4 regions of the Nocardioides sp. CCNWLW216 genome follow, and region 1 is predicted to be linked to each of the others. Evidence: predicted binding sites of a transcription regulator. Region 1 holds the regulator's gene; each other region holds the start of a gene.
What was found. The regulator LexA, encoded in region 1, represses DNA repair genes until DNA is damaged. The targets are predictions, from matches to a motif close to TCGAACANNTGTTCGA.
Positions count from the first base shown of each region.

Region 2: a site for LexA is predicted at 5,447-5,462, ahead of recA (recombinase RecA). Genes of this name have one in related genera too.
Region 3: a site for LexA is predicted at 6,088-6,103, ahead of ruvC (crossover junction endodeoxyribonuclease RuvC). Genes of this name have one in related genera too.
Region 4: a site for LexA is predicted at 3,179-3,194, ahead of V7S47_RS10825 (SAV_6107 family HEPN domain-containing protein). Genes of this name have one in related genera too.

Region 1 covers NZ_JBBBBJ010000018.1:152-7,427, forward strand. Annotated here, with positions in the region: gene V7S47_RS25190 (LysM peptidoglycan-binding domain-containing protein) at 93-440, opposite strand; gene lexA (transcriptional repressor LexA) at 717-1,433, shown strand; gene V7S47_RS25200 (MXAN_6640 family putative metalloprotease) at 1,493-3,076, shown strand; gene V7S47_RS25205 (alkaline phosphatase D family protein) at 3,153-4,865, shown strand; gene V7S47_RS25210 (alkaline phosphatase family protein) at 4,865-6,157, shown strand; gene V7S47_RS25215 (ATP-dependent DNA helicase) at 6,352-7,276, opposite strand, start outside.
Region 2 covers NZ_JBBBBJ010000007.1:115,390-122,665, reverse strand. Annotated here, with positions in the region: gene V7S47_RS16805 (DUF3037 domain-containing protein) at 71-451, opposite strand; gene V7S47_RS16800 (HipA family kinase) at 448-1,224, opposite strand; gene V7S47_RS16795 (hypothetical protein) at 1,349-2,041, shown strand; gene V7S47_RS16790 (polyphosphate kinase 2 family protein) at 2,075-2,932, opposite strand; gene V7S47_RS16785 (phosphoribosyltransferase) at 2,932-3,429, opposite strand; gene V7S47_RS16780 (regulatory protein RecX) at 3,456-4,073, opposite strand; gene recA (recombinase RecA) at 4,260-5,309, opposite strand; gene V7S47_RS16770 (DUF3046 domain-containing protein) at 5,496-5,690, opposite strand; gene V7S47_RS16765 (methyltransferase domain-containing protein) at 5,720-6,856, opposite strand; gene V7S47_RS16760 (hypothetical protein) at 6,930-7,276, opposite strand, start outside.
Region 3 covers NZ_JBBBBJ010000007.1:197,592-204,867, forward strand. Annotated here, with positions in the region: gene pgsA (phosphatidylinositol phosphate synthase) at 1-448, shown strand, start outside; gene pdxS (pyridoxal 5'-phosphate synthase lyase subunit PdxS) at 461-1,393, shown strand; gene V7S47_RS17145 (alternate-type signal peptide domain-containing protein) at 1,598-2,116, shown strand; gene V7S47_RS17150 (signal peptidase I) at 2,122-2,670, shown strand; gene V7S47_RS17155 (TasA family protein) at 2,651-3,274, shown strand; gene V7S47_RS17160 (hypothetical protein) at 3,271-3,708, shown strand; gene pdxT (pyridoxal 5'-phosphate synthase glutaminase subunit PdxT) at 3,737-4,315, shown strand; gene V7S47_RS17170 (acyltransferase) at 4,352-5,374, shown strand; gene V7S47_RS17175 (YebC/PmpR family DNA-binding transcriptional regulator) at 5,271-6,002, shown strand; gene ruvC (crossover junction endodeoxyribonuclease RuvC) at 6,119-6,640, shown strand; gene ruvA (Holliday junction branch migration protein RuvA) at 6,637-7,233, shown strand; gene ruvB (Holliday junction branch migration DNA helicase RuvB) at 7,237-7,276, shown strand, end outside.
Region 4 covers NZ_JBBBBJ010000004.1:134,205-141,480, forward strand. Annotated here, with positions in the region: gene V7S47_RS10805 (phytoene desaturase family protein) at 1-821, opposite strand, end outside; gene V7S47_RS10810 (hypothetical protein) at 832-2,094, opposite strand; gene V7S47_RS10815 (YbaK/EbsC family protein) at 2,098-2,571, opposite strand; gene V7S47_RS10820 (hypothetical protein) at 2,618-3,112, shown strand; gene V7S47_RS10825 (SAV_6107 family HEPN domain-containing protein) at 3,268-3,726, shown strand; gene V7S47_RS10830 (endonuclease) at 3,837-5,027, shown strand; gene V7S47_RS10835 (methyltransferase) at 5,163-5,891, shown strand; gene dinB (DNA polymerase IV) at 5,916-7,139, shown strand; gene V7S47_RS10845 (DUF3040 domain-containing protein) at 7,269-7,276, shown strand, end outside.

The sequences.
Region 1 (7,276 bases):
GAACGCCGCAGGGGCGGGGCCACCTGGCCCCGCCCCTGTCTTCCCCGGCCCGTCAGCCGGGGTCGAGGCGGCTGACGAAGTCTGTGGTGGCGCTACTCGGTGGGGACCCGGAGCTGCTGGCCGGCCACGAGCACCGTGGAGTCGAGACCGTTGAGACGCTCGATGCGGGAGATCATCGAGCGGACCTGACCGTCCTCGGAGGCGTCGGCCGCGATCTCCCAGAGGGTGTCGCCCGTGCCGACCGTGACTACGGTCGTCGACTCGACCGCGCCGGGCTCCGGCGTGGCCACCGAGCCAGCAGCCAGGACCAGCCCGATCCCGAGCACCACCGCCAGGCCGAGCAGGAACACCACGAGCCGTCCGCGGCGGGTGAGCCGGAGCTCCCCGCGGGTCGTCGACAGGGTGCTCAGTCGGACGGGGCTCAGCTGGATCGTGCTCATTGGGACCTCCTGGGGAAGTGGCGGTCAGCCTCGGTGCCTGACCACAACCGCATGTCTAACGGCGGCCACCGACAGTCCGGTGCGGGCCAGCTGGTCGATCAGACGTTCGATCGAACATGTGTACGAGGCTAGAGCAGGTGTTCGAACGAAATCAAGGGCTCGACGAACATTTGTTCGAACATGGTCGGCCCGACACGCCGTTCGAACACGTGTTTGAAGCGGGGCGGTCGGATCGGTACGGTGTGGCCCACGAGCATCCCGGCGAAAGGCGTCACCATGGCCAGCAAGAAGAACGTCAGCGAGCTGCCCGACGGGCCGCCGGACGCGACGGGCCTGACCCCGCGTCAGCAGCGCGTGCTCGCCCACATCAAGGACAGCATCGAGAAGCGCGGCTACCCGCCGAGCATGCGCGAGATCGGCGACGCCGTCGGCCTCACGAGCTCCTCGAGCGTGGCTCACCAGCTGAAGTCCCTCGAGGAGAAGGGCTTCCTCAAGCGTGACCCGCACCGACCGCGGGCGCTGGAGGTCTTCCTGCCCGAGGTGATGGCCGCCCGCCGCACGCTCTCCAGCGCCGAGGAGACGTCGTACGACGAGACCGGCCTCGGCGACTCCGCCCCGACCCCGGCCAACGTGCCCCTGCTCGGCCGGATCGCCGCCGGCGGTCCGATCCTCGCCGAGGAGCGCTACGAGGAGGTGTTCCCGCTCCCCCGCCAACTGGTCGGCGAGGGCGAGCTCTTCCTGCTGGAAGTCGCCGGCGACTCGATGGTCGACGCCGCCATCTGCGACGGCGACTACGTCGTGATCCGCAAGGAGCAGACCGCGGAGAACGGTGACATCGTCGCCGCCCTGCTCGACGGCGAGGCCACCGTGAAGACCTTCAAGCGCAAGGACGGGCAGGTCTGGCTGATGCCCCACAACGAGGCCTACGACCCGATCGACGGCACCCACGCGACGATCCTCGGCAAGGTCACGGCGGTGCTGCGACGAGTCTGATCCGGGTGGGTGGGCGTGCGAGGATGGCGCGTCCGCCCTCCCCTTGGATGGAGATCTCGTTGCGCGCTCGTCACCGTTCGCTGCTCGCCACCGTCGGCGCCGTCGCCGTCGCCGCCGCCCTGTTGAGCCCTCCCGGGGCTGCGCGCGCGGCTGACGACCCCGCCGTCGTGCCGATCACCGAACCGACCGGGGCAGCCGACGCCACTGCCCGCGCCGTCGAGGTGCTCGAGCAGGCCGACGAGATCGTGAGCGGTGAGGTCGACGGCCGGGACGCGAGCCTGGCTCTGCTGGAGCTGGCCCGCACACGCTCGGCCCTCCCCGCCGCACGCCGCGCGGAGGCCGATCGGATCCTGGCCCGTCCGACCGACACCCCGGACACCGACGCCGGCGGCCGGTTCGGCTACGCCGCCAACGCACTCCCGACCCAGGCCTGCCAGGGCGGCTTCTGCGTGCACTGGGCCCGCGCCACCTCCGACGCCCCGGACCTGACCGACGCCGACGCCAACGGCCGGCCCGACTACGTCGACCGGGTCTTCGCGACGCTGCTGAAGGTCAGTGGCACCTACGTCGCCGCCGGCTACCGCAAGCCGGTCTCCGACCGGACCCGCGGTGGCGGGACCAACCAGTTCGACGTCTACCTCGTCGACACCGGCCGCGAGGGCCTCTACGGCTACTGCGTCCCCGAGGGCGTGACGTCCAGCACCCAGCGCAGCGCTCAGGCCTACTGCTCGCTCGACAACGACTTCGCCAGCAAGCAGTTCCCGGCCAACACCCCGGTCCACAACCTGCAGGTCACCACGGCCCACGAGTACTTCCACGCCGTCCAGTTCGCCTACGACATCACCGACGACCTCTGGTTCCTCGAGTCGACGGCGACCTGGGCCGAGGACGAGGTGTACGACGCCGTCAACGACAACATCCAGTACCTCCGCAACAGCCCGATGTCGCAGCCGCGCACCCCGATCGACAAGGGCCAGGACCTGCGCGTCTACGGCAGCTGGATCTTCTTCCGCTACCTCAGCGAGCTGGAGCCGGGCTCGCGCGGCGGGATGCCGACCATCGTCCGGGACATCCTGACCAAGGCCGCCGGACCGGCGTACTCGCTGCAGGCGGTGCGAGCGGTGCTGAAGGAGCGTGGTCGGTCGATGACGGCCACGGTCGCCCGCTTCTCGGCGGCCAACCGGCACCCGGCCCGCAGCTACCGCGAGGGCGCCCGCTACCCCGTGACCCGGCCCGAGGGCACCGCGCGCGTCGCCCGCAACCAGCTCCGCCGCGCGTCGCTGAAGCTGAACCACCTCAGCAGCGGCACCGTGCGCTACCGGCCCGGCAAGCGGACCAACCGGGCGAGCACCCGGCTGCGGATCGCGGTCGACCTCCCCCGCCGGACCCGGCCGACCGCCGCCGTGGTCACGGTGCGCCGGGAGTCGGGCAAGATCTCCTCTCGCCTGGTGCGCCTCCGGCCCTCCGGGGCCGGCCTCCTGAGCGTCCCCTTCGTCGACGGCCGGATCGCCTACGTCGACGTCACCCTCGTCAACGCCGGCACCCGCTACGCGTGCGGCCGCGGCACGGTCTACTCCTGCCAGGGCCGTTCGCTCGACGACGGCCTGCGGCTGCGGGTGCGGGTGCGCGCCGTCACCCGCTGAGCGGCTGCCGGATGAACAACGCGTGACGTCCGCGGTCAGGGCGTCACGCGGACGCTGACGGGTCGTTGGACGATCCGTGACCGCCTCCGGACCTGACCACGTCCTGCCGCTGCCCCGCCGTACCGTGCTCGCCACCGGCGCGGCGGGGACCGCGCTCACGGCGACCTCGCTGGTGGCCGGCGAGCCCACCGCGGAGGCGGCGCGCCCCGGCGCCCGCTTCTTCCGGCACGGCGTCGCCTCCGGTGACCCGCTGCCGCACCGGGTGGTGATCTGGACCCGGGTCACGCCGACCCCGGCCGCACAGCCCGGCTCCGGCAGGGGCCCTCGGGTCCGGGTCGGCTGGGAGGTGGCGACCGACCGCCGGTTCCGGCGCGTCGTACGACGGGGTGCGTTCGCGACCGGTCCGAGCCGCGACCACACGGTCAAGGTCGACGTCACCGGGCTGGAGCCGGCCCGCTGGTACTACTACCGGTTCACCTACCGCGGCGCCCGGAGCCGTCTCGGCCGGTTCCGCACCGCCCCGGCCCACGACGCGCTGCCCGGCCACGTCCGCTTCGGGGTCGTGTCCTGCGCCAACTGGCAGGCCGGCTACTTCGGGGCCTATCGCGGGCTCGCCGCCCGCGACGACCTGCACGCGGTCGTGCACCTGGGCGACTACTTCTACGAGTACGCCCCCGGCCAGTACGGCGCCGGCGCCGACGACACCGACGTACGACGGCACGTGCCCGCGAAGGAGGTCGTCAGCCTCGCCGACTACCGCCGACGACACGCGCAGTACAAGACCGACCCGGACCTCCAGGCCCTGCACGCCCGCTACCCGTGGATCGTCACCTGGGACGACCACGAGGTCACCAACGACCAGTGGAGCGGCGGTGCTGAGAACCACACGCCCGGCGGGGGCCTGAACGGCGAGGGCGACTTCCGGCGGCGCCGCGCCCGGGCCCACCGGGCGTACGACGAGTGGATGCCGGTCCGCCTCGACGGCACCGCCCGGCTCGGCGACGGCGACCGGCTGTTCCGCCGGCTGCGCTTCGGCCAGCTCCTCGAGCTGAGCATGCTCGACCTGCGCACCTACCGCAGCGAGCAGGTCTCGACCCCGGCCGTCGACGCCGGCGTCAGCGATCCCGACCGCACGATCCTGGGCGGCCGGCAGCTGGCCTGGCTGAAGTCGTCGCTGAGCCGCGAGCGGGCGCAGTGGAAGATCGTCGGCAACCCCGTGATGATCGCGCCGCTCGGCCTCGGCGGGCTCCCCGACGAGCTGATCGCGCCGCTCAACTCCTTCCTCGACCTGTTCCCCGAGGACGGGGTCACCATCAACACCGACCAGTGGGACGGCTACACCGCCGACCGCAACGAGATCTTCGGCCACCTGCGCGACCACCAGGTCACCGACACCGTCTTCATCACCGGCGACATCCACGGCGCCTGGGCCGCCGACCTGCCGTACGACGCGTCGACGTACCCGCTCACGGGGTCGGCCGGCGTCGAGTTCGTCTGCACGTCGGTGACCTCCAACAATCTCAAGGACGCGCTCGGCACCCCGCGCCGCAGCCCGGTCAACCTGGCCGCCGAGCAGGCGATCCTGGCCGCCAACCGGCACCTGAAGTACCTCAACTTCGACGACCACGGCTTCTCCGTCCTCGACGTGACCCCGGAGCGGGCGCAGATGGACTGGTACGTCATCGGCTCCCGGAGCACGCGCCGCACGCCGGTCACCTGGGCCCGGTCCTTCCAGACCCGGGCCGGCACCGGGCGGGTCGTGGCGGTCGACCGGCCGGTGGGTCGCTGATGTGCCGGGACGGCACCCCGGGTGCCTTCGAGCGCGGACTGGCCGAGGTCCGCACGGGGCGTCGTACCCTCCTGCAGGCGGGTGGCGCCGGACTGGTCTTCTCCGCCGTCGCGGGGCTGCCCGAGGTCGCCGAGGCGGCGGTGCGCACCGGTCGCCGGGCCTACGTGCTGGTCATCGACGGCTGCCGGCCCGACGAGATCGACAGCGGCCTGACCCCGAACCTGCGGGCGCTGCGGGACGGCGGCCTGCGGTTCCCGCGGGCCTCCTCGATGCCGATCGCGGAGACCATCCCCAACCACGTGATGATGATGACCGGGGTCCGGCCCGACCGCAGCGGCGTCCCCGCCAACGCGGTCTACGACCGGCGTGAGAGGGCGGTCCGCGACCTCGACCGGGCCTCCGACATCCGGGTCGACACGATCATCGAGCGGCTGAACCGGCGTGGGCTGCGGACCGGGACCGTGCTCAGCAAGGAATACCTGTACGGCGTGTTCGGCGGCCGGGCGACGTACCGCTGGGAGCCGGCGCCGATCATCCCCGTCTCGGGACACGCCCCCGACCTGTTCACCATGCGCGCGGCCCTGGACATGCTCGACGACCTCGACCCGCACCTGATGTTCGTCAACCTCGGCGACATCGACCGGTTCGGCCACGTCGACCTGACCGGCGGGTCGCTGAAGGTGCTGCGTCGTACGGCGCTGGTCGGCACCGACCGGCTGGTGGGGCGGTTCGTGGACCGGCTGAAGGAGACCGGGCGCTGGGAGCGCTCGATGGTGGTCGTGCTCGCCGATCACTCGATGGACTGGTCGACGCCGGGCAACCTGATCTCCCTGCAGCCGGTGCTGGCGGCCGACCCGTTCCTGGCCGGCCGCTTCGTGATCGCCGACAACGGCGGCGCGGACCTCGTCTACTGGACCGGTCCCGCCTCGCAGCGCAGCCAGGCGGTGGCCCGGATCCGGCGGCACGCGGCGGCCGTCCCGGGCGTGCTGGCGTCCTACGACCGTCGTACCAAGGGTCTGCGGCTCGGCCCGGAGGCCGGCGACGTCGTCGTCTACTGCCGGGCCGGTTGGCGCTTCAGCGACCCCGACCCGACCAGCAACCCGATCCCCGGCAACCACGGCCACCCGGCGACCCGGGCGATCCCGTTCTTCATCTCCGGTGGGCACCCGGTGGTCCCGCGACGCCGGGCCTCGTCGGCCCACGCCCGGACCGTCGACGTCGCACCGACCGTCGCCCGGTTCTTCGGCCTGCGCCGGCCGCGGCGTGGCTGGGACGGTCGCTCGCGGCTGTGAGCGTCGGCATCCGGCCGACGGATCCGGCCCCGGCGGTCGAGCGGTGAGGCCACATCATCAGCCCCCGGGTCGGTGCATCGAGCACCGCCACTCCGGGCGCACTGTCCGGACACGCGGTGCGGCGGTGTGCTGTCCACCGGAACGGCCCTCGGCCGGGTGGACCACTCACCGTCCAGGCCTCGCCCCGCGACGACTCAGCGGGCGGTGGCGGACAGGCGGGCCAGTGCCTTGCGGACGACGGCCGGGTCGGTGGTGGTCCACATCGGCGGCAGGCTGGAGCGCAGGAAGCCGCCGTAGCGGGCGGTGGCCAGTCGCGGGTCGAGGACCGCGACAACGCCGCGGTCGGAGGTGGTGCGGATCAGTCGGCCCGCGCCCTGGGCCATCAGCAGGGCGGCGTGGGTGGCGGCGACCTGCATGAAGCCGTTGCCGCCGGCCTTGTCGGCGGCCTTCTGGCGCGCCGACATCAGCGGGTCGTCGGGCCGCGGGAACGGGATCCGGTCGATGAGCACCAGCTGGCAGGTGTCGCCCGGGACGTCGAGGCCCTGCCACAGCGACAGGGTGCCGAACAGGCAGGTGTGGGGGTCGGCGACGAACTGCTTGGCCAGCTCGGGGAGCTGGGCGTCGCCCTGGGCGAGGGTGGTCAGGTGGGGCAGCCGCTCGCGGACCGCCTCGGCCGCGGTCTCGGCGGCCCGCCGCGACGAGAAGAGCCCGAGGGTGCGGCCCTCGGCGGCGTCGACCAGCTCGACGATCTCGTCGAGCTGGGCCTTCACCAGCCCGTCGCGACCCGGGGGCGGCAGGTGGCGGGCGACGTAGAGGATCGCCTGCTGGCCGTAGTCGAACGGTGAGCCGACGTCGATGCCCCGCCAGGGCAGGCCGGTGCCGGACGCGTGGGCGTCGGCGGGCGCACCCTCCAGGACCCGCTCGGTCGGCTTCAGCCCGACACCGGTCGCGACCGCCCCGAAGTCGCCGCCGAGCATCAGGGTCGCCGAGGTCATCACGACGGTCTTGTCGGTCAGCAGCTTGTCGCGCATCGTGCCCCAGACCTGCAGCGGCGCCACGCACAGCCGCGGCGGGATCCGCTCGGTGCCCTCCCCCATCCACAGCACGTCGGCGTCGGAG
Region 2 (7,276 bases), on a different contig from region 1:
GTCAGCACCAGTGGTGGGCCGAGTCAGCACCACTGGTGCCGACTCGGCGCGCAGTTTCTGCTGACTCGGCCTATCCGACCAGGTGGTCGCGGAGGCGGGTGAGGTCGGCGGCGGGATCCGCGGTGATGCCCCCGTGCACCGGGCCGGGCTGCAGGACGGTGCTCTTAGGCGCCTTCAGGAAGCCGAAGCGCTGGCTGGTGGGCTTCCCGGCCGCGGCTCCCCCACGCCGGTCGCCCGCGCAGACGCCCGCGACGAAGTCGAGCGCGTCGCAGACCCGGTCGAGGTCCAGGCCCGGGGCGAACGCCGCGAGCCGGTCGCGGTCGACCTCCCACGCGACGTCGAGGAAGTCGGTCGCCTGGCAGTAGAGCACCACGCCGACGTTGAGGAACTCCTCGCGGTCGACGCGCGGGACGCAGCGCAGCACGACGTACTGATAGGACAGCGAGGTCACGCGACGACCTCCGGCAGCCACTGGCGGGTGGCGAGGCGAGCGGCCAGGAACTCGACGTACGACGCCCGCACGGCGTCCGGGGTCTCCGCCCCCGGGACCGGCTCCAGCCACTCGTCCGGAACGAGGGACAGCACCTCCGGGAGGTCGTCGGCCGAGAGCCGCTCCCGCACCTCGGCATCGGCCGCGGGCACGCCGCCGGCGTACCGCTCGAGGACGTGGTCGGTGAGGTCCCACGGCTGCGCGGCGAAGCGTGCCGCGGCGCCCTCCTTGGTCAACGACCCGCCCGGCCATGCGTGGTGGAAGTAGAGCGAGGCACCGTGGTCGATCACCCAGAGGTCTCCGTGCCACACCAGCAGGTTCGGGTTGCGCCAGGACCGGTCGACGTTCGCGCAGAACGCGTCGAGCCACAGGACCCGCGCAGCGACGTCCGGGCCCGTCGGGACCTCTCCGTCGTACCCGAAGGAGCCCGGGAGGAAGTCCACCCCGAGGTTAAGGCCGATGCTCGCCCGGAGCAGGTCCTGGACCTCCTCGTCGGCCTCGTAGCGCGCGATCTCGGCGCCCAGCTCCAGCGCGACCAGGCGCGGGGTCCGCAGCCCGATGCGCCGGGCGAGCTCGGCCACGATCGTCTCGGCGACCAGCACCCGGAGGCCCTGCCCGGCCCCCCGGAACTTGCAGACGTAGGTCCCGAGGTCGGCCGCCTCGACGATGCCCGGGAGGCTGCCGCCCTCGCGCAGCGGGGTGACGTAGCGGGTCACTGGCACGGTCGGAATCACGGCGCAACCCTAGGTGAGTGTCGAACTGCGTAAGAAGTCCGTTTAGGGGGCGTCTTCCGGAGGTAAAGAACTGTCGGCGGCTCGGGACGCCGCCTCCTCCCAGACTCGTAGAACGGACACACCCTTGCGCGTACGTCGTCTTCTCGCCGCCGTCGTCACGACCGGCCTGATCGCCCCCACCGCTGTCATCGTCGCCTCCACGGCGCCCGCTTCCGCAGCCACCGCCACCTCGATCGTCAGCGGCAGCCAGGGCCGCGGCTGGATCAAGGTCAACGACTACTCCTCCCAGGCCGGCGCGCCCGTGGCCGGCACCGACCAGGTGTCGTTCTCGATCAACGTGAAGGGTGCCGACGGCAAGCAGGTCTACGACGGCAGCCTCGTCGTGCAGCAGCTGGCGGCCGGTTCCCGCTCGTGGCAGACGATCGCCACGTCGTCGAGCGCCTACCTGTACAAGTCGGTCGACATCAAGATCTCGGCGCAGTACCGCGTCTTCTACTCCGGCACGGCCGAGTACGCCCCGACCGGTGCGTCCGTCGGCACCGTGAAGGCCCAGCGCAAGCTGACCATCAACGGGATGAGCGGCAAGCGCGCCGGCTTCAAGGGCAAGGTCGCCCCGAAGGCGAAGATCAAGATCATCGTCCAGAAGAAGGTCGGCAAGAAGTTCAAGAAGTACAAGACCGTCCGCAGCAACCGGAAGGGCCGCTTCACCGTCGTCCTCCCCGCTCCGAGCCGCGGCAAGTTCGTCTGGAAGATCACCTTCAAGGGCAGCAAGGGCTACACGAGCAGCGTCATCAAGGGCTCGACGTACCGTCGCTGACCTCGCTCAGCACTGACTGACTGACCGAACGGGTCAGGCGATCGGCTCCTCGCCGGTCAGCCTGGCCCGTTCGTGCGTCACGTCGAAGTCGGCCGACGGCCACTGCGGGTCCAGGCCGCGCAGCGCCTCGAGGAGCAAGCGGCCGACGGCCAGGTCGCGGTACCACTTGCGGTCGGCCGGGACGACGTACCACGGCGCCGCCTCGGTGCTGGTGCGCTCCAGGGCGATCTCGTAGGCCTCCCGGTAGGCGGGCCAGTGCGCGCGCTCGTCGATGTCGCCGGGGTTGAACTTCCAGTGCTTGGCCGGGTCGTCGAGCCGGGCCAGCAGCCGCTCCTTCTGCTCGTCGGCCGAGATGTGCAGCATCACCTTCACCAGCGTGGTGCCCGACTCGACCAGCCGGCGCTCGAAGTCGACGATGGCGTCGTAGCGGCGCTCCAGCTCCTCCGCCGGTGCGAGCCCGTGCACCCGCGCGATCAGCACGTCCTCGTAGTGGGAGCGGTCGAAGACCCCGAGGTAGCCCGCTCCGGGCACCGCCCGCTCGATGCGCCACAGGAAGTCATGGGCCCGCTCCTCCGCGGTCGGGGCCTTGAACGAGGTGATCCGGACGCCCTGGGGGTCGACCAGCCCCACGGTGCGCCGCAGGGTGCCGCCCTTGCCGGAGGTGTCCATCCCCTGCAGCACCAGCAGCACCCGGCGCGACCCGCCCGAGCGGCCCTCGGCGAAGAGCCGCTCCTGCAGGTCCGCCAGCTCCTCGCCGAGCTCGGCCAGCGCCGCCTGCCCGGCGGACTTGCCGTGCGCGAAGCCCGGCGTCGCGTCGGTCGCGACCGCGGACAGGTCGACGGCACCCGTCGGGACGCGCAGCAGGTCGCCGGTCGTCGGCGTGCCGGCCATCAGTGGGCCTGCCCGCCGCGTCGGTCGACGAGCGGCGGCTCGGACGACCAGGGGAAGTTGATCCACCGGTCGGTACGGCGCCAGACGTAGTCGGCGCTCACGACGGTCCACGGCTTCTCGTAGATGACGGCGGTCCGCGCCTCGGCGACGTGGTCGGCGCAGAACTCCTGCACGATCTCCAGGGTCTTGCCCGAGTCGGCGACGTCGTCGGCGATCAGCACCTTGAGCCCCGAGAGGTCGACGGCCTGCGGCGTCGGCGGCAGCATGATCGGGACGTCGAGGCGCTGGTCGACGCCGGTGTAGAACTCCACGTTGACCGCGGAGAGGTTCTTCACGTCCAACGCGTAGCCGAGGCCCATGCCCAGGCCCAGTCCCCCTCGCGCGATCGAAAGCACCAGGTCGGGCTCATAGCCGGAGTCGACGACCTGTTGGGCCAGGTCGCGGACGGCCGTGCCGAACAGCTCGTAGGTCAGGATCTCGCGCTCGTCGTCAGCCACGAGAGCATTCTGGCCCCCGACAGCGGTCAGTCGTCCAGCGCATCCCTTCCCGCCTGGGCCAGTTCGTCCCTGACCACCGCGAACGCGAGCCCCGAGCCGTAGCCCTTGCGGGCCAGCATCCCGACCAGGCGACGGGTGGCGACAACGTCGTCGACGCGGGTGAGGGTGCGCAGCTTCTTGCGCACCAGCGCCCGCGCGGCCTGCTCCTCGTCGTCGGGGTCGATCTCGTCGAGGGCCTCGCGGGCCACCTCGTCGTCGATCCCCTTGCGCCGCAGCTCCTGGGCGAGGGCCCGCTTGGCGAGCGCCCGACCGCCGCCGGCGCCCCGGCTGGCCACCCAAGAGCGGGCGAAGGCCCCGTCGTCGACCAGGCCGACCTCCTCGAAGCGGTCGAGGAGGCGGGTCGCCACGTCGGTCGGGACGTTCTTGGCCGCCAGCTTGTCGCTGAGCTGCTGGCGGCTGCGGGCCTGGCCGGTGAGCTGATCGAGCAGGATCTTGCGGGCCACCGACTCGGGGTCGGCGTCCGGGCCGGCCGCCACCGGGTCGGGCGGCGGAGGTGACGCCGGGGTGGACGCGCGGCGGGTCCACGCGTCCACCCCGACGGAGACGTCGCCGGCCCATGAGGGGGCGGGTCGGTCGTCGTGCATGCCGTCTCTCCCGTCGTACGACGCAGCGCGCACGGCGCTGCTTCTCGGCTCACCGGGTTTCGAGGCTCGGGCCTAGCGGCCCTCACACCTCAACCACCGCACGAGGCTCGGGCCTAGCGGCCCTCACACCTCAACCACCGCACGAGGCTCGGGCCTAGCGGCCCTCACACCTCAACCGGCGGGACCTCAGAAGTCGTCGACGCCGACCGGCTCGTCGGACAGGGCCTCGGCGGGCGCGTCGGCCTGGGGGCCGACGCCGAGCTTCTCGAGGATCTTCTTCTCCAGCTCGTTGGCCAGGTCGGGGTTGTCCTTGAGGAACTTGCGCGAGTTCTCCTTGCCCTGGCCGAGCTGGTCGCCGTCGTAGGTGTACCAGGCGCCGGCCTTGCGGACGATGCCCGCCTCGACGCCGACGTCGATCAGGCCGCCTTCGCGACTGATGCCCTTGCCGTACATGATGTCGAACTCGGCCTGCTTGAACGGCGGCGCGACCTTGTTCTTGACGACCTTGACCCGGGTCCGGTTGCCGACCATGTCGGTGCCGTCCTTGAGCGTCTCGATGCGGCGCACGTCGAGACGGACCGAGGAGTAGAACTTCAGCGCCCGGCCACCGGTCGTGGTCTCCGGGGAGCCGAACATCACGCCGATCTTCTCGCGCAGCTGGTTGATGAAGATCGCGGTGGTCTTGGAGTTGTTGAGCGCACCGGTCATCTTGCGCAGCGCCTGGCTCATCAGCCGGGCCTGGAGGCCGACGTGGCTGTCGCCCATCTCGCCCTCGATCTCGGCCCGGGGCACCAGCGCCGCGACGGAGTCGATGACGATCAGGTCGAGCGCACCCGAGCGGATCAGCATGTCGGCGATCTCGAGCGCCTGCTCACCGGAGTCGGGCTGCGAGACCAGCAGCGCGTCGGTGTCGACGCCGAGGGCCTTGGCGTAGTCGGGGTCGAGCGCGTGCTCGGCGTCGATGAAGGCCACGATGCCGCCGGCGGCCTGGGCGTTGGCCACCGCGTGCAGCGCGACCGTCGTCTTGCCGGAAGACTCCGGACCGTAGACCTCGACCACCCGGCCGCGGGGCAGGCCACCGAGGCCCAGCGCGACGTCGAGCGCGATCGATCCGGTCGGGATGACCTCCAGGGGGGCGCGCGTCTCGTCGCCGAGGCGCATCACCGAGCCCTTGCCGAACGACTTCTCGATGTTCAGCAGGGCGGCGTCGAGGGCCTTGTCGCGATCTCCAGCCATGGCCGGACCTTCTTTCCTAGCTCGTCGGGTGTCAGGCACGTCGGCGACGCTAGAGCGGTCCACCGACAACGCCTGATCAGCGCTGCCGAGGCTGTGGAGAACCCGTTCCGGCGTCATGCCTGTGGACACAACCTAGCCCGAACACGTGTTCGATCGCGACACCGACACGCGCGTGTCGCCCGGGGTTCAGCGATCGCGCTCCGGCAGCCCGAGCGCCGCCCAGACCGCGGCCCAGACCTCCTTGGGCGGCACCCCGGCGTCCAGCGCCTCCTGCGCGGTGCGACCACCGAGGGCGCCCATGACGAACTGGCTCGCCCACGAGGGGGCGTACGACGCGCCCAGCGCGTCCTCCATCCGGGACCAGAACTCCGTGTGCCTCACGCCGGTGAAGCGTACGGCGCCCCGCCGACTCAGCGACGCCGGGCCAGCAGGTCCAGCCAGCGCTCGCCGCGCGAGCCGGTGCCGTATCCGCGCTGCTCGACGTGCCAGCCCGCTGCCTCGACGACGGCCGTGAGCCCGTTCTCGGACCAGTAGGTGAACCGGCGCGGGGCCGTGACGCTGCCGTGGGTCGACCAGCCCTCTCCCGTGCCCTCCTTGACCGCCAGGTGCAGCACACCGCCGTCCCGGGTCGCCGCCGCCAGCCGGCGCAGCACCACCGGCAGGTCCCCTCGCGCGACGTGCAGGAGCGAGGCGCTCGCCCACACCCCGTCGTACGGCGTGCCGGGACGGACGGGGTCATCGAGCCCGTCGGTCAGCGGGTCCAGGACGTCGGCCTCGTGGCCCTCGGCGCGCAGCAGCTCGACGAAGCCGGTGCTGACGTCGGTGCGCCGCACGCTCAGCCCGACCGCCTCCAGCGCCGCGGCGTCGCGACCCGGCCCGCTGCCGATCTCGAGCACTCGCGCGCCCCTGCCGACGGCAGCCGCGAACCGCTCGCGGAGGTGGGCCACCGCGTCGTCGAGATCGGCGGTGGCGACGCCGTAGGCGGCCGCGTGGGCGTCGTACGCCGCCCGGGTCGCCCGGGCGGCCGCGTCCCGGACGTCGTGCGCGTGGTGCACGAGGTCGTGCAGGTGGTAGCGCCCGAGGGTCTCGACGGTGAAGACCGCACCGTTGCTGCGCCGCCCGGAGCGGGACCAGGCGTCGGTGGGCACGGCGTCGTACTGGTCGGCGACGGTCTCGGCGGCCGCGACCAGCTCGCCGGCGACGACAGCGGGGTCCTGGAGGTCGTAGCGCTCGGCGACGGCGGTCTCGTCCTGGTCCCAGTTGGCGAAGAGCGGGTCGTCCTGGTCGAGCATCAGCGCGAGGCGCTCGCTGAAGACACGCTGCACGTCGCGCACGTGGCAGGCGTACTCCAGCACCGACCAGACGTCCGGGCCGGGGCGGGCCGCCGCGTCCGGCGCGGCCAGGAGCACCGGCCAGAGCGCGGCGTTGCCCCGGACCAGGTCGCCCAGCTCCGTGCGGTCGGGGTCCTCGGCGACGTAGCCGCACTCCGGGCAGGGGTGCTGCAGGACCCAGGTCCAGTCCTTGGTGTCGGGCTCGATCGCGCTCATGGGGAGATCCTCGCGGTCCTCGAGGAGGAGGGCCACGGACTTCCTGCCAACCTCCGTCGGGAAGCCGCCAGGATCAGGCGCCCGCCCCGTCGTCCTCGGCGTGCGCACGCCAGCGCCGTCGTACGGCGACCTCGCGCGCGACCTGCTCGACGAGCTCGGCGGCCCGCTCGGCGGCGGCGCGCGGCAGCTTCAGGGCGTACGGGTCCTCCCGGAGCGGCAGACCCGAGCGGGCGCCGACGACCAGCACCCGGAACACCGGCCGGCCCTTGCGGGTGTGGACCAGCTCGGCCCCGACCAGGTCGTCCCAGAGGACCTCCTGGACCGGCTCGACCCCGCGCCGGGCGGCGCCGGCCACCGAGCGGGTGAAGGTGAGGCCCTCGAGCGTCACGTCGATGCGGGCGCTACGACCCGCGAGGTGAG
Region 3 (7,276 bases), on a different contig from region 1:
GGTCGCCACCGCCTTCGTCTTCAGCGACCTCATCGACGGCTACATGGCCCGCTCGCAAGGCAAGAGCAGCAAGTTCGGGGCGTTCCTGGACTCGACGCTCGACCGGATCGGCGACGGCGCGATCTTCATCGGGCTGTCGCTCTACTTCGCCGGCCCCGGTGACAGCACCCTCTACCTCGTGCTCTGCCTGGTCTGCCTGCTGATGGGCGCGGTCACGTCGTACGCCCGGGCGAAGGCCGAGGGCCTCGGCTACACCGCCAAGGTCGGCATCGCGGAGCGGGCCGACCGGCTGGTCGCGATCCTGGTGATGACCGGCCTCAGTGCCATCTTCGACCTGCCGATCCTCCTGTACGTCGTCCTGTGGGCCCTGGCCGCCGCGAGCACGATCACCGTCGTCCAGCGGATCTGGGTCGTCCGCCAGCAGGCCCTCGCGGAGACGACGGCCTGAGCGCGTCCTACGATGCCGCTCATGGCTGAGAACGGCACCACCCAGGACACCACCGAGACCACCGAGATCCGCGGCACGTCGCGGGTGAAGCGCGGCATGGCCGAGATGCTCAAGGGCGGCGTGATCATGGACGTCGTCACGGCCGAGCAGGCGAAGATCGCCGAGGACGCCGGCGCGGTGGCCGTCATGGCGCTCGAGCGGGTGCCCGCCGACATCCGCGCCCAGGGCGGGGTCTCCCGGATGAGCGACCCCGACATGATCGACTCGATCATCGCGACGGTGTCGATCCCGGTGATGGCCAAGGCCCGGATCGGTCACTTCGCCGAGGCCCAGGTGCTGCAGTCGCTGGGCGTCGACTACATCGACGAGTCGGAGGTGCTGACCCCCGCCGACTACGCGAACCACATCGACAAGTGGGCCTACACCGTCCCGTTCGTGTGCGGCGCGACCAACCTGGGCGAGGCGCTGCGCCGGATCACCGAAGGCGCGGCGATGATCCGCTCCAAGGGCGAGGCCGGCACGGGCGACGTCTCCAACGCGGTGACGCACATGCGCACCATCCGCCAGGAGATCCGCCGCCTCGGCGCGCTGGAGCCCGACGAGCTGTACGTCGCCGCCAAGGAGCTGCAGGCGCCGTACGAGCTGGTCGAGGAGGTCGCCGTCCGCGGCAAGCTCCCCGTCGTCCTCTTCACCGCCGGCGGCATCGCCACCCCGGCCGACGCGGCCATGATGATGCAGCTCGGCGCCGAGGGGGTCTTCGTCGGCTCCGGCATCTTCAAGTCCGGGAACCCCCAGCAGCGCGCCGAGGCGATCGTCAAGGCGACCACCTTCTACGACGACCCCGACGTGGTCGCCAACGTGTCGCGCGGCCTCGGCGAGGCGATGGTCGGCATCAACGTCGAGGACATCCCGCAGCCGCACCGGCTGGCCGAGCGCGGCTGGTGAACCTGGCCGATCGGCCAGCGACCGGATAGTCCGAACGGGCCAGTCCTCGTGGTCCAGACAACGTGTCTAGACCACCCTGGCTGGTCGCTTCGAGCCATTACTGACCGGTTTCGTGGGCAACAGCGGGCTCTGTAGGAAAACCTCTGCATCGGTGATCGGGCACCAACGGTGGTGCCCGCGCCTCCCCCCACTGGAGCACAGGTAATGCACAACAGCATCAAGGGCGCACTGGCCGCGATCTCGGGCGGTGCCCTTCTCCTCGGCGGTGCCGGCAGCCTCGCCTACTGGAACGACGAGGGCACGGTCGGCGGCGCCGACATCGAGTCCGGCACCCTCGAGCTCAGCGCCGGGACCTGCGCCGGCTGGAAGCTCGACGGCGACACCGCCTTCACCACCCAGAAGCTGGTCCCGGGCGACTCGCTCAGCCAGGTGTGCACCTTCACCGTCACGGCTGCCGGCACCCACCTGGCGGCGACCTTCGACGTCTCCACGCCCAGCTGGGACGAGGCGGACGCCCTCACCAGCGAGCTCGACGTGGACGCGGCCTACAAGATCGGCGCCGTCCCGGTGACGACCTTCCCGGCCACCGTCGCGAACAACAACGTCATCACCGCCACGGTCACCGTGACCTTCGACGGTGCCGCCGCGACCAACGCCTCGCAGACGATCTCCAGCGCCCTCGACGACATCACCATCACCGCCACCCAGTCGCACGCGGCCTGATCGCGATGATCCGGGTCCTCCGCGCCGCCTCCTGGGTGGTGTTCCTCGCCGGCCTCGCCGTGCTGACCGTGGCGGTCGTCATCCCCCGGGTGGCCGGCGCGACGCCGTACACGATCCTCACCGGGTCGATGCAGCCCCACATGCCTCCCGGCACGCTCGTCGTGACGCGGCCGGTGGACCCGGAGGACATCACGATCGGCTCGGTCGTGACCTACCAGCTGGAGTCCGGCGAGGCCGCCGTCGTCACCCACCGGGTGATCGGCATCGGCGTCGACGGCGCCGGCGAGCCGGCCTTCCGCACCCAGGGCGACGCCAACGACGTCGCCGATGCGCTGCCCGTCCGGGCCGAGCAGATCCGCGGCGAGCGCTGGTACGCCGTCCCGTACGTCGGCCGGCTCGGCACCCTGGTCGGCCAGGACCTCCGCCGGATGCTGGTGCCGCTGGTCGGGATCGCGCTGCTCGGCTACGCCGCGGTGCGGCTGATCGGGGAGTCCCGGCACGCGCGTCGGCGTCCGCGCCGGTCCGGGGGTGCGCATGTCGCAGCACCGCGCTGAGCCCCGAGGCGGACGCCGTGCCGCTCGTCCTGCCCGGCGCGCCCTCTGGCGCACCGGCCGGTTCCGGGCCGCGGTCGGCCTGGTCCTGCTGGGCGGCGTCGCGACCACCGGCACCTGGGCGTACTGGGCCGACGAGGCGACCGTGACCGGCACCAGCCTCACTGCCGGCACGATCGACCTGAAGGTCAACACCGTCGATCAGGTGACCGGCTACGCCGCGCTCAACCTGGGCGCCATGGTGCCGGGCAACACCTCCGCCGCCGTGCTCACCATCGGCAACTCCGGCACGGCGCCGGTGCGCTTCACCGGCGCCTCGACCGCCACCAACCCGGACGCCAAGAACCTGGCCGGCGCGCTCCAGGTCAAGGCCACCGCCGACACCGCCGTCACGGGCAGCGGCTCGTCCGCCACCTGCGCCGGCACGGCGATCGCCGGCTCCGGCACCGCGCTCAACGCGGCGCTGCTGCCCGCGCGGACCCTGACCGCGGGCAGCACCTGGAAGGTCTGCGTCCAGGTCACGCTGCCGACCAACGCCGCCTCCTCGCTGCAGGGCGGCACCACCGCAGTGACGCTGTCCTTCACGGGCAGCTCGGACCTGTCGTGACGGCGCGGCCGCGCGTGGGCCTGGTCGCCGGGGGAGTGCTCCTCGGAGCCCTCTGCCTGGTGGCCGCGCCGGCCGTGGCCGACTGGACCGACACCGCCGCCGTCACGGGAACCACGATCACCGCTGCCACGGTGCCCGCCCCGGTCCTCGCCTGCGGCGGTCTCTCGCTGGGCTCCGTGCAGTTCACCTGGCCGGCTGTGGCGGGTGCGACCGGCTACACCGTCACGTTCGTCGACTCGACCGGCACGGCGACCGCCAGCTACGACACGACCGGCACCAGCTTCGCCGCCACGTCGGGGGCCGTCATCGCCAGCGGCACCGCCCGCGTGCGCGCCAAGGTCCCGTACGGCGGGGGCGCCACCACCTGGATCTCCGGACCCTCGAACGTCCGCAGCTACTCCGCCGTCGCCGGCCTGGTGGGTCTGTGCTCCTGAGGGCGTCGGCCGTTCCTAGACTGGCGCGATGACCCCCACCGTCGGCGTGCTGGCCCTCCAGGGCGACGTCCGCGAGCACCTCGCCGCCCTCGGCTCCCTCGACGTGCAGGCGGTCGCCGTACGACGGCCGGGTGAGCTGGACGCCTGCGACGGACTGGTCATCCCCGGCGGGGAGTCGACCACGATGGCCAAGCTGGCCCGGATCTTCGAGCTGCTCGACCCACTCCGCAAGCGGGTGGCCGCCGGACTGCCGGTCTTCGGCACCTGCGCCGGGATGATCATGCTGGCCGACCGGGTCCTGGACGGCGCCGCCGGCCAGGAGACCGTGGGCGGGCTCGACATCACCGTGCGGCGCAACGCCTTCGGCCGCCAGGTCGACTCCTTCGAGGGGCCGCTCGACGTCGCGGGGCTCGACGGTCCCGTGCACGGCGTCTTCATCCGGGCGCCGTGGGTCGAGCAGGTCGGCCCGGAGGTCGAGGTGCTGGCGAGCGCCGCGGGCCACCCGGTCGCGGTCCGCCAGGGCTCGCTGCTCGCGACCTCGTTCCACCCCGAGGTGGGCTCCGACGTGCGACTCCACCGGATGTTCACCGAGCTGGTCCGCGGCTGAGTCCCGTCGTACACCCGGACGCGTCAGCGTCCCGGTGTGCGCCACGGGTGGATGGACGGGCTGCGGGGGCTCGCCGTCCTCGCGGTCGTGCTCATGCACGCCGACCTCGCGACGGCCGGGGCCCTCGGCCTCGAGGCCGGTCCCCTGCGTGCGGTCGACGAGCTGGTCGGCCCGGTCCGGATGCCGCTGCTCGTGCTCCTCTCAGGTCTGCTGCTGCCCCGGTCGCTCGCCAAGGGTCGGAGTCGGCACCTGCGCGGCAAGGTCGACACGATCCTCTGGCCGTACGTCGTGTGGGCCTCGCTCGACGTCGCCGGTGCCCTGGCCTACGCGCACCGCGACGGTCGGCCGCTGCCGTGGGAGCTGGTGCCCCAGCTGCTCCACGACCCGCAGACCTATCTGTGGTTCCTGGCCTACCTCTTCTGCTTCCACGTGGTGGGCATGCTGCTGCCGCCGCTGGCCCGCACCCTGGCCGGGCCGCTGCTGGTCGTGGCGGGGGAGCAGCTCGTCGACGCGTCGGCACACAAGTTCGTGGTGCTCCTCGGCTGGTTCCTGGTCGGCGACGCGCTCGCCCGGGAGGTCGGACCGCGGCTGCCGTCGATCCTCGGGCGCCTCGCCGACCGCACCCGTTGGGGGCCACTGGCGGTCGTGGGCCGCGAGTCGGTCGTCTACTACGCCACCCACCTGCTGGTCATGCAGGCGGCCGTGGACCTGGCCGTCGGGCTCGGGCTCGGGACCGCTCCGGGGGTGCTGCTCGTGGCGGTCGTCGTACCGCTGGGGGTGGCGGGGGTGCTGGTCCGCCTGCGCGGCCACCCGGTGGTCGCGGCGCTCTTCGTCCGGCCACGGGTAGGATCGATCCTCGGACCGCAGACGACACGGGCGGCTGCCCGGGCGAGTAGAAGAGGGACGCATGTCTGGCCACTCCAAGTGGGCGACCACGAAGCACAAGAAGGCCGCGATCGACGCCAAGCGCGGCAAGCTGTTCGCCAAGCTGATCAAGAACATCGAGATCGCGGCGAAGATGGGCGGCCCCGACCTCTCCGGCAACCCGACGCTCTATGACGCGGTCCAGAAGGCCAAGAAGCAGTCGGTGCCCAACAAGAACATCGACTCCGCGGTCAAGCGCGGCGGTGGGCTCGACGGCGGCGGCGTCGACTACGAGACGATCATGTACGAGGTCTACGGCCCGCAGGGCGTCGCGCTGCTCGTCGAGTGCCTCACCGACAACCGCAACCGGGCCGCGATGGAGGTCCGCACCGCGGTGACCCGCAACGGCGGCACCATGGCCGACCCCGGTTCGGTCTCGCGGCTGTTCACCCGCAAGGGCGTCGTCGTCGTCGGCAAGAGCCAGGAGCGCGGTGGCGCGGCGGTCGAGATCTCCGAGGACGACGTGCTGGAGGCGACCCTCGACGCCGGCGCCGAGGACGTCAGCGACCTGGGCGAGAGCTTCGAGGTCCAGTCGGAGCCCGGCGACCTGGTCGCGGTCCGCACCGCCCTGCAGGCCGCGGGGATCGACTACGACTCCGCCGACATCCTCTTCGTCGCGACCATGGACATCCCGGTCGCCGAGCCGGAGGTCGCCGGCAAGGTGTTCCGCCTGGTCGACGCCGTCGACGACCTCGACGACGTCCAGAACGTCTTCAGCAACGCCGACATCTCCGACGAGGTCCTGGAGTCCATCGACGCGTAGCGAGGACGCGACCGACGCGTCGAGACCTCGCCAGGTGCCCGCGTGTCGGCCGGGGTGACCCAGCAGCCGCGGGATAGCGTGGCCTCCGAACACCTGTTCGGACGGAAGGCGACGACATGCGCGTGCTCGGGATCGACCCCGGCCTGACCCGCTGCGGCATGGGCGTGGTCGACGGCTCGGTCGGCCGACCGCTGACGCTCGTCGACGTCAACGTGCTCCGCACCTCCGCCGAGGTGCCGGTGGCCCACCGGCTGGTGACGATCGAGAAGGGCGTCGACGCCTGGCTCGACGAGTTCGCCCCGGACGCCGTGGCCGTGGAGCGGGTCTTCGCCCGCTCCGACGTCAGCACGGTCATGGGCACCGCCCAGGCCAGCGGGATCGCCATGGTCTGCGCGGCGCGGCGAGGGCTCCCGATCGCACTGCACACGCCGTCCGAGGTCAAGGCCGCCGTCTCCGGCAACGGACGCGCGAACAAGCAGCAGGTCGGGGCCATGGTGACCCGCATCCTGCGGCTCGACGCCCCGCCGAAGCCGGCGGACGCCGCCGACGCCCTGGCACTGGCCATCACCCACATCTGGCGCGGCGGCGCCCAGGCCCGCATCGACGCGGCGGTCGCCGCAGCGAGGAGTCGTCCGTGATCGCGTTCGTCCGTGGAGAGGTCGCCGCGCTGACCCTGTCCAGCGCCGTGCTGGAGGTCGGGGGAGTCGGCCTGGAGCTGATGTGCACCCCCGGCACCCTGGCCACGCTGCGCACCGGCTCGAAGGCCACGCTGGCCACGTCGATGGTGGTGCGCGAGGACTCGCTGACCCTGTTCGGCTTCGTCGACGACGACGAGAAGCAGACCTTCGAGCTCGTGCAGACCGCGTCCGGGGTCGGGCCCAAGGTCGCCCAGGCGATGGTCGCGGTGCTGAGCCCCGACGACCTGCGCCGGGCGATCGCCTCCGACGACGTGAAGACCCTGACCAAGGTGCCGGGCATCGGGCAGAAGGGCGCCCAGCGGATCATCCTGGAGCTCAAGGACCGGATCGGCGCCCCGACCTCCGGGGCCGCCGGGCCACGTCCCGTCTCGGCCGAGCCCTGGCGCGACCAGGTCCAGCAGGGACTGGTGGGCCTGGGTTGGTCGGCGAAGGACGCCGACAAGGCGGTCGACGCGGTGGCCCCCGAGGCCGGCGACGTCCCCGACGTCGCGGCGCTGCTGCGCGCGGCGCTGCGCACCCTGAGCAGGGCGTAGCCGATGCCGTTCCACGAGGACGAGCTGGAGGCGGCCGAGAGCG
Region 4 (7,276 bases), on a different contig from region 1:
CGCGGGTCGACGGCGCAGACGACGACGTCGGCGTCGATCTCGCCGGAGGTGGTCGCGACCCCCGCGGCCCGGCCGGAACGCACGAGCACGTCGACCGCGGCCGTCGAGGTCAGCACCTCCACCCTCCGGGTCGCGAGCCGCGACTCCAGCACCCCCGCGAGCGCGCCCATCCCGCCCGGGACGGTCCAGGCGCCGAAGCGCTGCTCGACGTACGCCTGGAGTCCGGCCCAGGCCGGCACGTTGCGCAGGTCGTGGCCGTCCGCGACGAAGGGGTGGCCGGCGACCATCCGCAGCCGCTCGTCCTTGAAGACCTTCCGCAGCCGCTTGTGCAGCGTCTCGCGACCGTCCAGGCGAGCCGCCACGTCGCGGGGCAGCGACCCCGGCGTCCAGGGGACCTCCAGGTAGCCGCGCCGCAGCACCTCCCAGTCCTCCGTGTACGACGCCACGTGGTCCACCCAGCGCTGACCCAGCCCCGGGTCGAGCTCGTCGAAGGCCGCCAGCTGCGCGCCGCGCGGCCCGGCCGGCACCCGGACCCGGGTGTCGTCCTCGAACCGGTGCTCGCGTGCCACCTCGAGCTGCTCCAGCTCCAGCTCGCGCTCGAGCGGCCGCCCGGACTTGCGGAACAGGTCGCGCAGCACCGCCGGGAGCAGCGTGTACGTCGGCCCGGCGTCCCAGGTGAACCCGTCTGCCTCGACCCGGCCCAGCGCGCCGCCGAGGGTCGGCGCCGCCTCCACCAGGGTGACCTGGTGACCGAGCTTGGCCAGCCGGGCCGCCGAGGCCAGTCCGCCGTACCCGCCGCCCACGACCACGACCCGCGCCATGGCCGTGACCCTAGGGCACCGCCCCGCGTCGTACGTCGGGAGCCGCCGCGAGGTCGGGCCGAAGCGCGGCGAGGACGTCGGCCAGCCGCCCGCCGGGGCCGGGTGCGGGGACGTCGACCGGGACGAACGAGCCGGGGCCGAGGTCGACGGCGTGGGAGTGGCGCTGCGCGTCGAGCAGGGGCAGCAGGGTCTCCACGTCGGCGACGCCCAGCCCGGTGTCGACGCCGTCGACCAGCGCGGGCTGCAGCAGGGCGAACAGGTCGGGGTCGGCGCGCGCGAGGAGGGTCAGGCCGGCCGACATCCGCGAGTTCAGCTCGGTCGGCCGGAAGCCGTCGGCGGTCAGCACGCCGTCGACGCCGAAGGCGCCCCGGTAGCCGTGCGCGGCGGCCAGGTGGGCGCCGACCCGGCGCACGAGGTCGCGCATCCGCTCCCGGTCGGTCGCGGGCGGGTCCCAATGGGTGGCGAGCCCGCCGTACACGAAGGCCCGCGCGGCGGGGTCGCGCAGCACGGCGATCTCGACCGGGCGGAACGCGGCCGTGCCGTCGGGCAGCACCAGGCCGTGGATCGAGCACGGGACCCCGTCGAGGAACGGCAGGACCCGCACCCGCGTGCAGTGCTGGGCGAAGAACGCCCGGGCCGTGCGCTGGTCGTCGGCGTCGCGCACCCAGCGTACGTAGTCGCCGCCGCCGCTGAACCCGTCACCCGACCAGACCGTGCCGAGCGCGTCGGCGAGCTCCGCGGTCGCGTCGGCCAGACCGGTCTCGTCGTCGACGGGCAGCAGGCGGGACGGGGAGTGGGGGACACCGGCAGCGACCCAGACCGCGTCGGCGCGGGACTTGTCCTCCAGGGCGAGGTACGACGCGGGCCGCCCGCCCGTCACCGGACGGCCGTCGATCGGCTCGTCGGTCGTGACGAACGGCGAGGTGACCCAGCAGCCGCGCCGGTCCGGGTCGACGGCGTCGATCGCGGCCCGGGCCGAGGCCGGCAGGGTCCGGACCAGCCGGTCGTGGAGCCGGAGCCCGTCGGTGGTCCACCGGGTCGGCGGCGCCTCCACCTCGACCACCGTGCACGACCCCGCGGGCGGCGGCTCACCGACGCCGGGACCGGTCGAGACGACCACGACCCGGCAGCCGAGTCGCCGCAGCCGGGCGACCCAAGGGGTCCAGCCGGCCAGGGTCCCCGGACCGAGCACGACCGGGCGGCCGGCGTACCGCTCGCCGAGCCGGGCCGCCAGGGCGGCGCGCACCGCCGGGTCGGCCAGGTCGGTGCGCACCTCCTAGGCCACGTCGATCTCGGTGGCCTCGGTCAGCGCGAGAAGCTCGTCCACGGTGGTCGAGAAGACCGCCGCGGGATGGCCCGCGGCCGCCCAGACCACCTCGTGGCGTCGCAGCCACGGGTCGAGGTACGTCGGGACGGGCGCCGGGTGGCCGATGGGGGAGACCCCGCCGATCACCTGGCCGGTGTGCTCGCGCACGAACTCGGGCGTGGCCCGCTTCAGCCGCTCCACCCCGATGTCCGCGGCGACCTTGGCGGTGTCGACCCGGTGGGCGCCGGAGGTGAGGATCAGCACCGGCCGACCGCCGGCGTCGAAGAGCAGGCTGTTGGCGATCGCGCCCACCTCGCAGCCGAGCGCCTCGGCGGCGAGTGCCGCGGTGTGGACCGAGTCCGGCAGAATGACGACCTCGCCGGTGCCCCCGCGTCGTGCGTGCTCGTCGCGAAAGCGCGTGATCGTGGGGTGCTCCGTGGTCATACTGCGGACTCTAGGTCCTCGCCGGACCTCCTTCGAAAGGAAATACATGGCCGGGAACCATCCGACCACCGTCACCCGCACGACCCAGGTGCTGGGCGTGCTGCTGGCCCTCGGGGCCGTCGCCGCGGTGCTCTCGGTGTTCCTGGAGGACTCGCTCATCCGGTCCTGGGCCGAGCACAACCCGTCGGTGCGCGAGACCTTCGAGAAGGGGGGTCTCGACGCGGTCAAGGACAGCCCCGTGCAGATCCCGGCGTTCGCGCCGGTCGCCGTGGTGTTGTTCGTCGTGATCGCCGGCCTGGCCCTCGTCCTGCTGGCGTTCGTCCGGATCGGCCACCTCTGGGCGCGCACCTGCCTGGCCGTCCTGGTCGCCTTCACCGCGCTGGGCACCATCGCCGGCCTGCGCACCGACCCACCCGGCCTGTACGTCGCCTTCGCGGCGGTCTCGCTGGTCATCGAGGTGGTCCTCGTCTACTTCCTGTTCCACCGCGACACCACCGCCTTCCTGCGCGAGGCGGACCGGTCGGATACCCCGGTCGACTGAGGCTCCTCCCGTCTCCCGGCACTGCCCTTGACGCACTGTCGGTGGCGCGGTGTACCGTTCAGGTGTTCGAACAAATGTTCGAACGGTCCGGCGGGAGCGACCTCGACCCCCGCTCCCGTCGGACCTCACGGGGTCGGCGGCACGAGGAGACGCACGTGAGCGACGCACGCAGCATGCCTGGAGTCACCCCCAACCCCTACGCCCTGCCGGCGACCACCCACGCCTATCTCGCCCGGTCGGCCGAGTCGCTGAGCGAGGCCGTCGGCGCGATCGACGTCCCGACCCGCTACGCCTGTGCGCACGTCGCGGCGCTGCGGGCGGCCGCCGCCCTGCTGGCGGCCCGGGCCCGGCCGACCCCGGCTCGGCGCCGACCGCAGAAGAACGCGTGGGTGCTGCTGACCGAGGTCGCGCCCGAGCTCACCGAGTGGGCGAGCTTCTTCGCCGCCGGGGCCGCCAAGCGGGCCGCAGCCGAGGCCGGCTCGACCCGCGCGGTCAGTGCCCGCGAGGCCGACGACCTGGTGCGCGACGCCGACCGCTTCCTCGGGGTGGTCGAGCGGGCCCTCGGCCTGGTGCCCCACGTCGGCTCCGCGGCGCCGGTCAGCCGCGCCGGCTGACGGCATCGTCCGACGACTCCGCCTGACGACAAGGGTTTCCCCGTCTGGACGGCGGGGGAGCGACGCCCTGGACTGGGTGCGCCCTCCCGCCCGTCCGATCGGAGTCCGCTGTGTCCCGTGCCGCCCGCGTGCCGGCCCTGCTGCTCGTCCCTCTCCTGGCCGCCGTCCTGGCCCTGGTCAACCCGTTCTCCGACGGCGCGCACGCCGCCGGTGAGATTGGCGTCGCCTCGGCGCGCGCCGGCCAGGACGGCTCGGTCGCCACGGTCCGCGGCTACGTCGTGGGCCAGCCGACGTCCGCGACCTCCGTGGTCACTAGCGGCTACCCCTCCGACTATGCGCTGGCGCTCGCCGACGCGCCCGGGGTGACCGACACCTCGCAGATGGTCTACGTGCAGGTCCCGAGCGCGTTCCGCGCCACCTGGGGGCTGAGGTCCCACCCCGAGCTGCTGGGTCGGCGCGTCGACGTGACGGGCGCGCTGGCGTCGTACTTCTCCCGGCCGGGGGTGACCGGGACCAGCGCCTTCGCCCTGGCCGACGGGGCCGTCGATCCCGAGCCGGACCCGGATCCCGACGCGGGCCCGCAGCCCGGCACCGGCGAGTACGACGAGACCTACTACGCCGATGCAGTCGGCAAGACCGGGCCCGAGCTCGAGGCTGCGCTGCACTCCATCATCTCGAGCGGTGTCACCAAACTGTCGTACGCCCAGGTCTGGGACGCGCTGAAGGAGACCGACGAGGATCCCGCCAACCCGAGCAACGTCATCGAGCTCTACACCGGCGACAGCATCGCCAAGAGCGCCAACGGCGGCGGGGTCGACCAGTGGAACCGTGAGCACGTGTGGGCCAAGAGCCACGGCGACTTCGGCACGGCCACCGGTCCGGGCACCGACGTCCACCACCTGCGGCCCGAGGACGTGTCGGTGAACTCCGACCGCGGCAACCTCGACTTCGACAACGGCGGCACGGAGAACGACGAGGCGCCCGGCAACTTCGCCGATGGTGACTCCTGGGAGCCCCGCGACGCCGTCAAGGGTGACGTCGCCCGGATGATCCTCTACATGTCGGTCCGCTACGAGGGGGACGACGGGTTCGCCGACCTGGAGGTCAACGAGGTCACCGGCAACGGCTCGGCCCCCCACATCGGCAAGCTCTCGACGTTGCTCGCCTGGAGCGCCGCCGACCCCGTCGACGCCTTCGAGATGCGCCGCAACGACGTGATCTTCGAGAGCTACCAGTTCAACCGGAACCCGTTCATCGACCACCCTGAGTGGGCGACCGAGATCTGGGGGAGCGCCGCTTGACCGCAGCGGCCCGGGCTGCGCTATCGTGGTCGCATCGAACACCTGTTCGATGACGTGAGCCCCGGGGTCGACCAGCCGGAAGGCGGACCGACCCGTGCCCGACGTAGCGCCCCCGCACCCCCTAGGGTGGTCGTCATGCCAGCGACCGAGCGTCCGAGCGAGCGGCGCGGCGCCGCTCGCACCGCCGTGGTGTGGGAGGCCCTGCGGCCGGTCCTGGACGCCTCCAACGGCGGGCTCGACGTTCTCGACATCGGCGGCGGGACCGGCGGGTTCGCGGTCCGGGTGGCCGAGCTCGGTCACCGGGTCGTCGTGGTCGACCCCAGTCCCGATGCCCTGGCCGCGCTGGACCGGCGGGCCCGGGAGCGTGGGGTGGAGGTCGCCGGCCAGCAGGGCGACCTGTCGAGCCTGCTCGACGTCACCGGCACGGCCGCGGCCGACGTGGTGCTGTGCCACGGCGTCCTCGAGGTGGTCGACGACCCGGCCGCCGCGCTCGCCACGCTCCGCGACGTCCTGCGTCCCGGCGGCACGCTCAGCCTCGTCGTCGCCCAGCGGCACGCCGCGGTGGTCGCGCGGGCCATGGCGGGCCACTTCCAGCAGGCCCTGGCCCTGCTCGACGACGCCTCGCCGTCCGGCCGGGCCGGGCGACGCTTCACTCACGACGAGCTGGTCGCCCTGCTCGCCGACGCCGGCTTCGCCGCCCTGCAGGTCCACGGCGTCCGGGTCTTCGCGGACCTGGTCCCCGGCTCCCTGCTGGAGCTCGAGCCCGGCGCCACCGCCGCGCTCGTCGAGCTCGAGCAGGCCGTCGCGCAGCGCCCCGAGTACCTCCCGCTCGCCACGCAGCTGCACGTCGTCGCGACCCGCTGACCTCTGCCCTGGTCGGGCCCGGCCGTGACGGCCGTGGTGACCCCGATCCTGCACGTCGACATGGACGCGTTCTACGCCTCCGTCGCCACCCGGGACCGACCCGACCTCCGCGACCAGCCCGTGATCGTCGGGGGCGGTCACCGAGGCGTCGTGCTGTCGGCGAGCTACCAGGCCCGCGCGTTCGGCGTCCGCTCCGGCATGCCCGGGGCCGAGGCGCGGCGGCTGTGCCCGCGGGCGGTGACCCTCGCGCCCGACTTCGACGCCTTCTCGACCGTCTCGCGCGCCGTCATGGAGACCTTCCGGCGGGTCACGCCCCTGGTCGAGGTGGCCTCCCTCGACGAGGCCTTCCTCGACGTCGGCGGTGCGGTCCGCCGGTTGGGTCCGCCCGAGGCGATCGCCGAGCAGCTGCGGGCCCGGATCCACGACGAGCAGGGCATCACCTGCTCCGTCGGTCTCGCCGCGACCCGCTCGGTCGCCAAGCTGGCCAGCCGGCGAGCCAAGCCCGACGGCGTGCTCTCCATCGCTCCCGACCAGGTGGTCGAGCAGCTGCACCCGCTCGACGTGGGCGAGTTGTACGGCGTAGGCGAGAGCACCCGCAGCGCGCTGCGCGCCCTGGGCCTGCACACGGTCGGCGACGTCGCCCGGATGCCCCTGGAGGTGCTCCAGCACCACCTCGGCCGCGCCTCCGGCGCCCACCTGATGGACCTCGCGCTGGGCACCGACTGCAGCGAGGTCGTGGCGCGCAACGCCGCGGGGTTCGGCCTCGGCGAGCCGGACCGGTCGATGGGCGCCCAGGAGTCCTTCGGGCGCGACTCCGCCGATCGGAGCTTCGTGCTCCGCCAGCTGCTGCGACTGGCCGCCCGCGTGTGCCGGCGGATGCGCGGCGCCGGCAAGGTCGGCCGCACGGTCGCCATCACCGTCCGCTATGCCGACTTCCGCACCCTCAACCGCTCGCGCACCCTGCCCGAGCCCACCGACGTCACCCAGGAGGTCTACCGCACCGCCGTCGGCCTGTACGACGCCCTCGGCGCTCACCGCGACCGCCTGCGGCTTGTGGGCGTGCGGGTCGAGGGACTGGTCCCGCGGGCGGGCGTCCATCACCAGTTGGAGCTGGGTGAGCCCGACCACGGCTGGGCTGACGCGGACCGGGCCGTGGACCGCGCGGTGGCGCGATTCGGGTCCGCTGTCGTGGGCCCGGCGAGCCTGCTGCGGCACGACCGGGGGACCCGTCGATCGGCCGCCGGATGAGCGGAGCGGGAACCGCTCGGGAGCAAAATGTCGATGACGGCTACCGTGTTCGTGAGGGCCTGCCTAGAATTGGTCCCACGCCAGGATCGGGGAGCCTGGCTGACGCGTTCGACCCCGTTGGAGGAACCGGTGCCACT